Regions from separate parts of the Terrabacter sp. 2RAF25 genome, predicted to be linked through region 1. Evidence: predicted binding sites of a transcription regulator. Region 1 holds the regulator's gene; each other region holds the start of a gene.
What was found. The regulator HrcA, encoded in region 1, represses chaperone genes, less so after heat shock. The targets are predictions, from matches to a motif close to TTNGCACTCGNNNNNNNCGAGTGCNAA.

Region 1 (4,315 bases):
TGGCGGCCGGCAGCACCATCACGGTGCCGGTGCTCGGCCGCGGTGGGGTCCCCACCGTCGGGGTGAGCGCCGTCTCGGTGACCCTCACGGCCGTGACTCCGGCCGCCACGGCCTCTCTGACGGCCTACCCGACCGGGTTGGCGCGGCCGACCTCGCCGAACCTCACCGTGCCGGTGACACGGACGAGAACCAACTGGGTCGTGGTCCCGGTGGGGGCTGACGGCACGATCACCGTGCACACGACGGCGGTGACGCACCTCGTCGTCGACGTGCAGGGCTACTTCAAGAAGTAGCGCGGCCCGGCTCGCTGCGCGCGGACGTCGGCTCAGGCACCGGGCTCGGTGACGAAGTCGATGAGCTCCTCGACGCTCGCGAGCAGCGTCGGCTCCAGGTCGGCGTACGTGCGCACGGTGCCGAGGATGCGCTTCCACGCGTTCGCGATGTCGGCCTGGCTCCCGTGCGCCCAGCCGAGCTCGGCGCAGATGCCGTGCTTCCACGACGTGCCTCGCGGGATGACCGGCCACTGCTGCCAGCCCAGGCGTTCGGGACGCACCGACTGCCACACGTCGACGTAGGGGTGGCCGAGGATCTTCACGTGCTGGGCGATTCCCGGAAGGGCTCGTGCCTGGTCGACGATCCGGGCCTCCTTGGTGCCCGGCACGAGGTGGTCGACGAGCACCCCGAGCCGCTGCCCGGGGCCGGGCTGGAACTCCGCGATGATGCCGGCCAGGTCGTCGACGCCGTCCATGAGCTCGACGACGACGCCCTCGACGCGCAGGTCGTCGCCCCACACCTTCTCGACGAGCTCGGCGTCGTGGCGCCCCTCGACGTAGATGCGCGAGCCGCTCGCCACTCTCGCCCGGGCGCCGGCCACGGCCACTGATCCGCTCGCGGTGCGCGACGCAGCCCGGCGCGCCTCGGCCAGGGCCGCTCCCGACGCGGCCACCGGCGGAGTCAGGGTGACGGGGGCGCCGTCGACGAGGAAGCCCGGGCCGAGCGGAAAGGCCTTCGTGCGACCCCGCCGGTCCTCGAGGTGCACGACGCGCATGCCGCCGGCCTTCTCGACTCGCACCACGGCGCCGACCCAGCCGGTCTCGACGTCCTCGACGACGAGGTCGGGCTCGGCGGGGGTCGGCGTGGACCGACCCCGCTTCGGGGCGCGCCAGTCACCGCTCAGCACGTCGGATCCGTAACGGTCGTTGGGGGACACGACAAGCGAGCGTATGCGTCCGGGTGGGTCGGGGCGCGTGCGCCACGCGGAGGGCAGCGAGACGGGGGGAGGGCGGCATACGGTTGGATGAAATCGGAGATCCGCGCGCCACGACGTAGACTTGGCACTCGCTGAGCGAGAGTGCCAGACGAGGCGCCGGTGCAGCGTTCGTGGCCGCACCCGTGGCCGCACCCGTGGCCCACCACCGCCCACCGCGGGTCGCGCGGGTGGCCGAGATCGTGAAGGAGGTACGTGATGAGCGAGGACCGCAGGCTGATGGTGCTCCGCGCCATCGTGCAGGACTACGTGCACACCTCCGAGCCGGTCGGCAGCAAGGCGCTCGTCGAGAGGCACCACCTCGGGGTGAGCGCGGCGACGGTCCGCAACGACATGGCCCTTCTCGAGGAGGAGGGCCTCATCCACGCGCCGCACACGTCGGCCGGCCGGGTGCCCACCGACGCCGGCTACCGCGTCTTCGTCGACCGGCTCAGCGCGGTCAAGCCCCTGAGCTCGGGCGAGCGGCGCGCGATCAGCCAGTTCCTCGAGGGCGCCGTCGACCTCGACGACGTCGTCGACCGCACCGTGCGCCTCCTCGCCAGCCTGACGCGGCAGGTCGCCGTCGTGCAGTACCCCTCGCTGACCCGGTCGACCGTCCGCCACATCGAGCTCGTCCCGCTGGGCTCGTCCCACCTGATGATCGTCCTCATCGTCAACACCGGGCGCGTCGAGCAGCGCGTCGTCGACACGGGCCGGGTGCTGTCGGACCCCGACGGCGAGGCGCTCGTGGCCTCGATCCGCGCCCGCATCAACGACGTGGCCGCGGGCGTTCCGTTCACCGTCGCCGCGACGCGGCTTCGGCGCCTCGTCGACGACACCGACGAGGCCGACCGGGCCGCGATGCGAGCCGTGGTCTCTGCCCTCGGCGACGCGCTCGTCGAGGAGCGCGAGGAGCGCGTCGTGCTGGCCGGCCAGGCCAACCTCGCCCGGGCCGGCGCCGATTTCCCCCGCACGATCGGCCCGATCCTCGAGGCCCTCGAGGAGCACGTGACCCTGCTGCGCCTGCTCGGCCAGCTGGGTGACGACCCCGATCTCGTGTCGGTGCGCATCGGCTCCGAGAACCCCGTGACGGGCCTGCAGAGCACGTCGCTCGTGTCCGTCGGCTACGGGTCCGGCTCCGAGCGCGTGGCCAGCCTCGGGGTGCTCGGCCCCACCCGCATGGACTACCCCACGACGATGGCGTCGGTGCGTGCGGTCGCCCGCTACGTGTCCGAGATCCTCGACGACAACAAGGCCACCTGACCGTTTCGACCTGCAGAACCCGCGACCAGCTGCCGGTGCAACGCTGCGCCGAACCGAAAGCACTACGTACCAAAGGAATCCCAGCTTGAACGACTACTACGCCGTCCTCGGTGTCTCGCGCGACGCGAGCCAGGAGGAGATCAAGAAGGCCTACCGTCGACTCGCCCGCAAGCTGCACCCCGACGTGAACCCCGGCGCCGAGGCGGAGGAGGAGTTCAAGCGGGTGTCGCAGGCCTACGACGTGCTGTCCGACCCGCAGAAGCGCCAGTCCTTCGACATGGGCGCCGACCCGTTCGCCAGCGGTGGCGGTGCCGGCTTCGGGGCGGGGCAGGGCTTCTCGTTCAGCGACGTCATGGACGCCTTCTTCGGGGCGGGAGCGACGGCCGGCACGCGCGGCCCCCGTCCGCGCATGCAGCGCGGCCAGGACGCCCTCGTGCGCCTCGACCTCGACCTGGCCAAGGCCGTCTTCGGCTCCGAGGAGGAGCTGACCCTCGACACCGCCGTGGGCTGCACGCGCTGCGACGGCGACGGCGCCGAGCCCGGCACCGGCCGCCAGACCTGCCCGATCTGCAAGGGCGACGGTGAGGTGCAGCAGGTCCAGCGCAGCTTCCTAGGCCAGGTCATGACCTCGCGCCCGTGCGTCAACTGCCAGGGCTTCGGCTCGACCCTGACCGACCCGTGCCACGACTGCTCCGGCGACGGCCGCGTGCGCACCCGCCGTTCGCTCAAGCTCAAGGTGCCGGCCGGCGTCGACACCGGCACCCGAATCCAGCTCACCGGCGAGGGAGAGGTGGGCCCCGGCAACGGGCCCGCTGCCGACCTCTACGTCGAGATCCGCGTCGTCAACCACGAGACCTACACCCGGCGTGGCGACGACCTGCACTGCAGCGTCGAGCTGCCGATGGCCGCTGCCGCGCTCGGCACGAGCTTCAAGCTCTCGACGTTCGACGGCATGCAGGACCTCGAGATCAGGCCTGGCACGCAGAGCGGCGACGTGCTGACGCTGCGCGGGCTGGGGGTGACGCACCTGCGCCACGGCGGCCGCGGCGACCTGCTCGTCCACGCCACGGTCATGACGCCGACGCGCCTCACCGACGAGCAACAGGAGCTGCTCCGCCAGTTCGCGGCGCTGCGTGGCGAGGAGCGACCCGAGGGGCGCCTCGCGCCCGCGAACAAGGGGATCTTCGGCAAGCTGCGCGACGCCTTCAAGGAGAAGTGACCCGCACGTGAGCGCCCGGTGACGCACCAGCTCTTCCTCGGCGAGCCGTCCGCGGTCGCCGATGCGCATGAGGGCGCCTCCCTGCTGCTCGACGGCGACGAGGGCCGCCACGCAGGCGCCGTCGTGCGGCTGCGGGTGGGCGAGCGCTACTTCGTCGCCGACGGCGCGGGGCGGCGCGTGCTGCTCGCAGCCACCGAGGTCGACCGGGCGTCGGTGCGCGGCACCGTGCTGGAGGTCACCGACGAACCTGCGCCCCCCACGCGGTTCGTCCTCGTGCAGGCGCTGGCCAAGGGTGACCGCGACGAGCAGGCCATCGAGGCCGCGACCGAGCTCGGGGTCGACGAGGTCGTGCCCTGGCAGGCCGAACGCTCCGTCGTCGTGTGGCGCGGCGACCGTGCCGCGAAGTCGCTCGCGAAGTGGGCGGCGGTGGTGGCTCGGGCGACCAAGCAGTCCCGCCGGTCCCGTATGCCGCTGACATCGCCTGCGGTCGGGCTCGCACCGCTCGTCGACCGGGTGCGCACGTCCGCCCTCACGCTCGTGCTCCACGAGGACGCCACCGAGGCACTCGCCGCCGTCGAGCTTCCGAC
Region 2 (4,315 bases), on a different contig from region 1:
TGAGGCCCTGCCCGATCGGCAGCGCAGCCACCTTGGAGGTGACGACGTAGCCCTGGTGGCCGGCGTTCTCGGCGATCCAGCGCAGCGGCTCGGCGACAGCCTTGCGCACGATGCTGGCACCGGTGGCCTCGTCGCCCGTGAGCTCGAGGCTGTCGATGGCCGAGGCGGCGTGGATGAGGGCGGTGCCGCCACCGGCGACGATGCCCTCCTCGATCGCGGCGCGCGTCGCGGAGATGGCGTCCTCGATGCGGTGCTTCTTCTCCTTGAGCTCGACCTCGGTGTGCGCGCCGACCTTGATGACGCAGACGCCGCCGGCGAGCTTGGCGAGGCGCTCCTGGAGCTTCTCCTTGTCCCAGTCGGAGTCGGTGCGCTCGATCTCGGCCTTGATCTGGTGCACGCGGCCGGCCACCTCGGACTCGTCGCCGTTGCCGTCGATGATCGTGGTGTTGTCCTTGGTGAGGACGATGCGGCGGGCCTGGCCGAGCACGGTCAGGTCGGCCTGGTCGAGCTTGAGGCCGACCTCCTCGGCGATGACCTGGCCACCGGTGAGGATCGCGATGTCCTGCAGCATGGCCTTGCGGCGGTCGCCGAAGCCGGGGGCCTTGACGGCCGCGACGTTGAACGTGCCGCGGATCTTGTTGACGACGAGCGTCGAGAGGGCCTCGCCGTCGACGTCCTCGGCGATGATGAGCAGCGGCTTGCCCGACTGCACGACCTTCTCGAGAACCGGGAGGATCTCGGCGACCGCGGAGATCTTGCCCTGGTTGATGAGCACGTAGGCGTCCTCGAGGACGGTCTCCATGCGCTCGGTGTCGGTGACGAAGTAGGCCGAGAGGTAGCCCTTGTCGAACTGCATGCCCTCGGTGAACTCGAGCTCGGTGGCGGTCGTCGAGGACTCCTCGACGGTGATGACGCCGTCCTTGCCGACCTTGTCGAACGCCTCGCCGATGAGGCCGCCGAGGGTGGCGTCCTGGGCGGAGAGGGTCGCGACGGAGGCGATCTCGTCCTTGCCGTCGACCTCGCGGGCGTTCTCGAGGAGGCGGTCGTTGACCGCGGTGACGGCCTTGTCCATGCCGCGCTTGAGCGCGGCCGGGGCGGCGCCGGCGGCGACGTTGCGCAGGCCCTCCTTGACCATGGCCTGAGCGAGCACGGTCGCGGTCGTCGTGCCGTCACCGGCGACGTCGTTCGTCTTGGTCGCGACCTCCTTGGCGAGCTGGGCGCCGAGGTTCTCGTAGGGGTCCTCGAGCTCGATCTCGCGGGCGATGGTCACGCCGTCGTTCGTGATCGTGGGGGCGCCCCACTTCTTGTCGATGACGACGTTGCGACCCTTGGGGCCGAGCGTCACCTTGACGGCGTTGGCGAGCGCGTTGACGCCGCGCTCGAGCGACTTGCGGGCGGAGTCGTCGAACTCCAGCTGCTTGGCCATGGTGTTCCTTTGGCTCGAAATGCTTTGCGGTTCTTGGGTTTCCGGGCGGCCCTGAGCCGGCCCGGTCGAACGAGACGCACCCCGGGGAGACCCCAGCGGGGCTCACCGGGGTGCGTCACGGCATACGGCTGGGTCAGCCGACGATGGCGAGGACGTCGCGCGCGGAGAGGATGAGGTACTCCTCGCCGCCGTACTTGACCTCGGTGCCGCCGTACTTGCTGTAGATGACCTTGTCGCCGACCTTGACGTCGAGCGGGACGCGCTCGGTGCCGTTGTCGTTGAAGCGGCCGGGGCCGACAGCGAGGACCTCGCCCTCCTGCGGCTTCTCCTTGGCAGTGTCCGGGATGACGAGGCCGGACGCGGTGGTCTGCTCGGCCTCGAGGGACTTGACGACGATGCGGTCTTCGAGCGGCGTGATGGAAACCGACACGGTGGTGACCTTCCCTTCGGGACAGTCGAAAACTGGATTGCGGACTGTGGGCTCTCGAGGACGGACGCCGTCGCGGGGGTCGACCTCCCTCGAGGAGGACGCTGGCACTTCCGGGTGGAGAGTGCCAACAGGATGAAATCTAGGTTTCGGTTAGCACTCGGTCAAGTCGAGTGCCAGAATCCGTCGCGATTCGTGCAGGTCGCCCACGCTGGCAGGATGAGCGCATGGACGCCGCCATGGTCGACCGCCTCGCCGCGGGTGAGGGCTGGGCGCTGCTCCAGTCGCTGCCGCCGTACGACGAGACGGCCTCGCTGCACCTGCAGGACCGCCTCCGCGAGGCCGGTTTCGCGGCCGACCTCGTCGCCGCCGCCATGACGCAGTCCCGCCTGCGCTCGCGGGGCACCGAGAAGTTCGGCGACTTCGCCGCCGGCATGCTCTTCACCCCCGACGGGCTCGAGCAGGCCACCCGCCTCGCCATCGCGGCGAGGCACGCCCACCGGTACGCCGCCGCCGGGGTGCGCGAGGTGCACGACCTCGGGTGCGGGCTGGGTGCCGACGCGATGGCGTTCGCCGGCCTCGACCTCGCCGTGCACGCCGTCGACGCCGACGACACCACCGCACGCGTCGCCGCGGTCAACCTGCGGCACTGGCCGTCCGCCCGGGTCACCCACGGTCTCGCCGAGGACGTACGCCTGCCGCCGGGTGTCGCCGGCGGCCACGTCGGCCTGTGGCTCGACCCTGCCCGCCGCGTGCGCGGGGTGGCCGACGTGACCGGCCGGACCAAGCGCGTCTTCTCCCTCGACGCCATCTCGCCGTCGTGGTCGCAGGTGCTCGCCTTCGCCGACCAGGTCCCGGCGACCGGGGCGAAGCTCTCCCCCGCCTTCCCCCACGGGTCGGTGCCCCGTGGGGCCGAGGCGCAGTGGACCTCGTGGCACGGCGAGGTGCTCGAGTGCGCCGTGTGGTGGGGGCCCCTCGTCGCGTCGGCCGGCCGTACCGCCGCCGTCTGCACCGAGGCGTCGACCGCGGTCGTGACCGAGCGCGACGCAGCCGAAGGGGCCCAGCACCCGGTCCTGCCGTCGGTCACCGGGATGCGCGAGTGGCTCTACGAGCCCGACCGGGCCGTGATCCGTGCCGGACTGACCGGTGCCCTGGTGGGTGCCGTCGACGGCGTCGAGCTGGCGTCGGGTGTCGGCTACGTGACGAGCGCGGTGTCGCGCGACCTGCCCTGGGCGCGCCGGTTCCGGGTCGTCGAGGCGATGCCGCTGTCGACGAAGCGGCTGGCGCGCTGGCTGCGCGACGCCGGGCACGACCGCGTCACCATCAAGAAGCGCGGCGTCACCCTCGACGCCGACGTGCTGCGCCGACAGCTGAAGATGACGGGACGGGGCAAGGGCGGGTCCGAGGCGACCCTGGTCCTGACCCGCGTCGGCGGCAGCCAGGTAGCCGTCGTCGTCACCCCGACCTGACCCACCCACCCCACCCATCGAGTGCCCAGTTCCCGACGCCCCACGCCCCATCGAGTGCCCAGTTCCCAACGGTCCCGCCCCCATCGAGTGCTCACTTCCCTACGCTCTTGGCGTCGGAAGGGCACTCGACCGAGCGGTTGCCGAGCGAGAGGACGGCCGGCGTCGGGAAATGGGCACTCGAGCAGGACGGTCTCCGCTCGAAGGTCAGTACGGGTCCGAGCCCGCGCCCCCCGCATACAGCTCGTGCAGCTCGCTCCAGGTGATGCCCCAGTCGGGGGCGTCCGTGCCCGCGAGGTGCGCCGCGAGCGAGCGGATGTAGGTGTCCCAGCCGGCGGCATACCCGGGAGCCTGGGTCGGGGCCAGCCGTTCGTGCCGGAGGGTGAGGCGTGCCCCGTCCCCGTCGGTGGAGATGCCGACCCTGACCAGGCTCGCCATGTCCTTGACCGGCCACTCCCAGACCAGACGTTGAGGGGCCTTGCATTCGACGATCCGGCAGGCCGGGGTGTCGGCGTCGTCGAAGTGGATCGTGAACTCGCCGCCCTCGTGCAGGTCGCCGGTCACCGGAGCGAACCACCGCACGAGCCGGTCCGGGTCGGTGCACGCACCCCAGAGGTCGGTTGCCGACGTCGCGTAGTGCCGGTCGAAGACCACCGCAACCGCGTCGTCGCCGCGCTCGATCCGGCCCAGCACCTGCGTCAGCTCGCTCATCCCTGATCCTGTCGTCGGGCCCGCGCGCCGCGGGCGATCTCGGTGTCGAGGGCATCGAGGCGCTGCCCCCAGAACGAGCGGATGTCGCGGCACCACTGCTCGACCTCGTCGAGCGCCCCCGGCACGAGCCGGTAGACGCGCCGTTGGGCGACGGCCTCCGCCTCGACCACGCCCGCCTCGCGGAGCACCCGGAGGTGCCTCGAGATGCCGGGCCGGGCGGCGTCGAAGAGCGCCGCGACCTCACCGGCCGTCAGTTCTTCGCGGGCGAGGTGCTCGACGATCACA
Region 3 (4,315 bases), on a different contig from region 1:
GAGCAGTGCGACCACGGCGGCGTAGGTGCCGAGGATCACCACCGAGAGCGTGAGCACGCCGCGCGAGGCACCCGTCGAGACGCGCGGGCGCTCGCCGCGGCCGGCCTGTGCCATCAGGGTGCCGTGGGCGCGGGCCGACGCCGCGTCCACCGCTGCGGCCCGGCGACGGGCGGCATTTCGTGCTGGATGTTACGGGCGCCGGATGCCGAACGGTGGCCCTTCGCCCGGGTAGGTCGCCGACGCCTGCCGGGAAGGAGCGACGACGGCCGGCCGACTGCACGGCACCTTGTCGGCGCGCGGACGGCTTCCGCACCGGCGACTGCTGTTGGCCGTCCTCGACGACGTCTCGGCAGGGACGATGTCGTCAGCTCTCGGGCCGCAGCCGTGCCGGGCATCGCGTCTGGCTCGGTCCGGCTCGGTCAGGGAGTGGGCGGGACGAGGTGTTCCCAGCCGCGGCGGATCGCGGACTCAAGATAGGCGAGCGGGTAGGGCAGGCGCGGGTCGAGGTCACGCAACGCCTCTTCGAGCGAGCCCCCGCCGAGCCGGCGCTCGCGGATCACCGCCGCGACCGTCGCGACGTCGTCTCTCTGCCGGGTCACGAAGTCCACGTCGACCGGTCGTCCGTGGCCCGGCACCACGACGGCGCCCTCGTCGGCCTGGAGAAGGTGCGAGGTGAGGGTGTCGGCCCACTCGAGCGGCCAGCAGTCGCCCCCGAACGAGGGGTGGGCGCTCTCCTCGACGAGGTCGCCGAGGAAGATCGCGTCGGTGTCGGGCACGACGACGGCGACGTCTCCGTCGGTGTGGCCGCGGCCGGCATACGTCATCGTGACACAGCGGTCACCGAGGTCGATGGTGGCGTTGGACCCGAAGGTGCGGTCGGGCCCGCGCACCTGAGTGGCCATCACCTCGGCGGCGTCACGCTCGGTGTAGCCGAACTCCGGAGCGGCGGCAGGGTCGGCGCGCAGCGCCTCCTTGACGTGCCGAGCGGCCTCTTCGAGCGTGCGGCCGACGTTGTCGTGGGCGTGCACCGTGGCCGCGTCGAACGCCACGTTGCCGAAGGTGTGGTCGAAGTGGACGTGCGTGCTGACGACGTGGCGCACCTCGATGTCGCGCCCCAGACGGCGCACGTCGTCGAGCACCTGGCGGCCCTGGACGTCGCTCGCGCGGGTGTCGATGACGACGGCGCCGTCGCGACCCAGCACCAGGCCCACGTTGACGTCCCACTGCCGGTAGCGCGCCACGAAGACCCGGTCGGCGACCTCGACGAAGCCGTGGGTCCGGCCCCCCGCTCCGGTGGAGGCCGTGGCGGCGGTCGCGGAGCCGGGCCCGTCTCCGCTCACGAGCGGGACCTCGATGTGATCCATGTCTCCTCGGGCACCGTCCCACCGTAGTGGCCGAGCGCCGACCACGTTCCGGACAGGCGCTCGCAGCCTCGTTCCTCTACGTTTGTGAGCCATGTCCTTCGAGCCCTCCACCGACTTCCAGCCCCCCAGGGGCGGCCGTCGTCGCCGCCGAGCCGTCATCGTGGCCGCCCTCGCGGCGTTCGCGCTCCTCGCGACCGGAGCCGTCGTGCTCTGGTCGGGCGACAGCTGGCGTGACCAGGCGATGAGCGCCGGCGTGTTCCCGAACGTGCCCGGCTCGGACTTCGCCGAGACGCCGTCGGAGGACGGCTGGGGCACCCCCGCGGGCACCTCTGCCGGCACCTCTGGGGGCACCTCGGACGCGCCCGGCACGTCGAGCACCGCGGCGCCGCTCCCGGGCACCTCGTCGACGCCGCCTGCCGCGACTGCCGTCGTCCAGCCCGCCTCGGACGCCACGTCGCAGGTCCCCACGACTCGCGCGCCGGCCCCCGACGCGACGTCCACCTCGACGGTGGCGCCCCCGCCGGTCCCGGCGCCGACGCCGCCGAGCCCGTCGTCGTCGACCGCTGCGCCCAGCCCGTCCCCGACCAAGGGCGGCCCCAAGCCCAGGCCGACCTCGCCGCGCCCGACGCCCACGAGCTCTCCCACGCCCTCCGACGGCGGCTGCTTCCTGCTCATCATCTGCTGACCCCGGCGCACCGAGGCGGTGGTCCCGTCACGCCTGCGCGACGGGGGCCACGCTGCGTGGCAGCCTGTGGCCATGGACTGCGTCTTCTGCTCCGTCGTCGCCGGTGACCTGCCGAGTGACCGGGTGCTCGACGAGCCGGACTTCGTCGGGTTCCTCGACCGGCGGCCGGTGTTCAAGGGGCACGTCCTGCTCGTGCCGCGGGTGCACGTCGACACGTTGCTCGAGCTGCCGGACGACCTGCACGCGGGCCTGCTCGGCGCCGCTCGTCGCCTCGCCGCAGCGGCAGTGGTCGGCCTCGGGGCGCAGGGCTCGTTCGTCGCCATGAACAACGTCGTGAGCCAGTCGGTGCCGCATCTGCACGTGCACGTCGTGCCGCGCACCAAGGGCGACGGGCTGCGCGGCTTCTTCTGGCCGCGCACGACGTACGCCTCCGCCGAGGAGTCCGCCGGTTTCGCCGCGCGCCTCGCAGCCGTGCTCGAGCCCGCCGCCTGATCCCGCTGCCGATCCCACTACACCCGGGCATCCGAGGACGTATGCCGTGCACCCGCAGGGCCGCACGGCATACCTCCTCGGAAAGGGCGCGGCACGAACGAGGGTCTGCTCCTCGTTTTGTTTGCACTCTCACCCCGAGAGTGCCAATAATGGCGTTAGCACTCTCCAGGTGGGAGTGACAGAAATGGGCCGTATGCCGAGGGGCTGGGTTCGCAGCTACATGAAGCTGGGAAGACCGGTCCCGTCCGTCGCGGGCGTCATGCGGGCCACCACCATCGATTCGCGTGGGAGGAACCACCCGAATGGCCAAGACCATTGCGTTTGACGAAGAGGCTCGTCGCGGGCTCGAGCGAGGGATGAACATCCTCGCCGACGCCGTCCGCGTGACCCTCGGCCCGAAGGGCCGCAACGTCGTGCTGGAGAAGAAGTGGGGCGCCCCCACGATCACCAACGACGGTGTCTCGATCGCCAAGGAGATCGAGCTCGACGACCCGTACGAGAAGATCGGCGCGGAGCTCGTCAAGGAAGTTGCCAAGAAGACCGACGACGTCGCCGGTGACGGCACGACGACGGCGACCGTGCTCGCCCAGGCCATGGTCAAGGAGGGCCTGCGCAACGTTGCCGCAGGCGCCAACCCGATGGCCCTCAAGCGCGGCATCGAGAAGGCCGTCGAGGCCGTCTCCGCCCGTCTGCTCGAGCAGGCCAAGGAGATCGAGACCAAGGAGCAGATCGCCTCGACCGCCAGCATCTCGGCGGCCGACGAGGAGATCGGTGCTCTCATCGCCGAGGCGATGGACAAGGTCGGCAAGGAAGGCGTCATCACCGTCGAGGACTCCAACACCATGGGTCTCGAGCTGGAGATGACCGAGGGTATGCGCTTCGACAAGGGCTACATCTCGGCGTACTTCGTCACCGACACCGAGCGCATGGAGGCCGTCCTCGACGACGCCTACGTGCTTGTGGCCAACAGCAAGATCGGCAGCATCAAGGACCTCGTCCCGCTGCTCGAGAAGGTCATGCAGTCGGGCAAGCCCCTGCTGATCATCGCCGAGGACATCGAGGGTGAGGCCCTCGCGACCCTCGTCGTCAACAAGATCAAGGGCACGTTCAAGTCCGTCGCCGTCAAGGCCCCGGGCTTCGGCGACCGCCGCAAGGCCATGCTCACCGACATCGCCATCCTCACCGGTGGCCAGGTCATCTCCGAGGAGGTCGGTCTCAAGCTCGAGAACGCCACCCTCGACCTGCTCGGCCGCGCTCGCAAGGTCGTCGTCACCAAGGACGAGACGACCATCGTCGAGGACGCCGAGGACCGCTCGCAGATCGAGGGTCGCATCGCCCAGATCAAGGCCGAGATCGAGAAGTCGGACTCCGACTACGACCGCGAGAAGCTCCAGGAGCGCCTCGCCAAGCTCGCCGGCGGCGTCGCCGTCATCAAGGCGGGCGCGGCCACCGAGGTCGAGCTCAAGGAGCGCAAGCACCGCATCGAGGACGCCGTGCGCAACGCGAAGGCTGCCGTCGAGGAGGGCATCGTCGCCGGTGGTGGCGTGGCGCTCATCCAGGCCGCCAAGGCGCTCGACGACCTCTCGCTCGAGGGTGACGAGGCCACCGGCGCCAACATCGTGCGCGTCGCGACCGAGGCCCCGCTCAAGCAGATCGCGATCAACGCCGGTCTCGAGGGTGGAGTCGTGGCCGAGAAGGTGCGCGGTCTCGAGGCCGGTCACGGCCTCAACGCCGCCACCGGTGAGTACGGCGACCTGCTGGCCGCCGGCATCAT

Region 2: groES (co-chaperone GroES) is a predicted target of HrcA. The motif match lies at 2,007-2,033, and genes of this name have one in related genera.
Region 3: groL (chaperonin GroEL) is a predicted target of HrcA. The motif match lies at 2,662-2,688, and genes of this name have one in related genera.

Annotation. Positions count from the first base shown of each region.
Region 1 covers NZ_JBFRGJ010000003.1:87,763-92,077, reverse strand. The annotation lists gene AB4091_RS09395 (CHAP domain-containing protein) at 1-293, shown strand, start outside; gene AB4091_RS09390 (DUF3097 domain-containing protein) at 326-1,210, opposite strand; gene hrcA (heat-inducible transcriptional repressor HrcA) at 1,466-2,509, shown strand; gene dnaJ (molecular chaperone DnaJ) at 2,595-3,728, shown strand; gene AB4091_RS09375 (16S rRNA (uracil(1498)-N(3))-methyltransferase) at 3,747-4,315, shown strand, end outside.
Region 2 covers NZ_JBFRGJ010000006.1:380,193-384,507, reverse strand. The annotation lists gene groL (chaperonin GroEL) at 1-1,426, opposite strand, end outside; gene groES (co-chaperone GroES) at 1,560-1,856, opposite strand; gene AB4091_RS16890 (THUMP-like domain-containing protein) at 2,081-3,322, shown strand; gene AB4091_RS16885 (SRPBCC family protein) at 3,527-4,030, opposite strand; gene AB4091_RS16880 (metalloregulator ArsR/SmtB family transcription factor) at 4,027-4,315, opposite strand, start outside.
Region 3 covers NZ_JBFRGJ010000001.1:186,878-191,192, forward strand. The annotation lists gene AB4091_RS00885 (hypothetical protein) at 1-150, opposite strand, end outside; gene AB4091_RS00890 (MBL fold metallo-hydrolase) at 420-1,364, opposite strand; gene AB4091_RS00895 (hypothetical protein) at 1,456-2,049, shown strand; gene AB4091_RS00900 (HIT family protein) at 2,122-2,541, shown strand; gene groL (chaperonin GroEL) at 2,844-4,315, shown strand, end outside.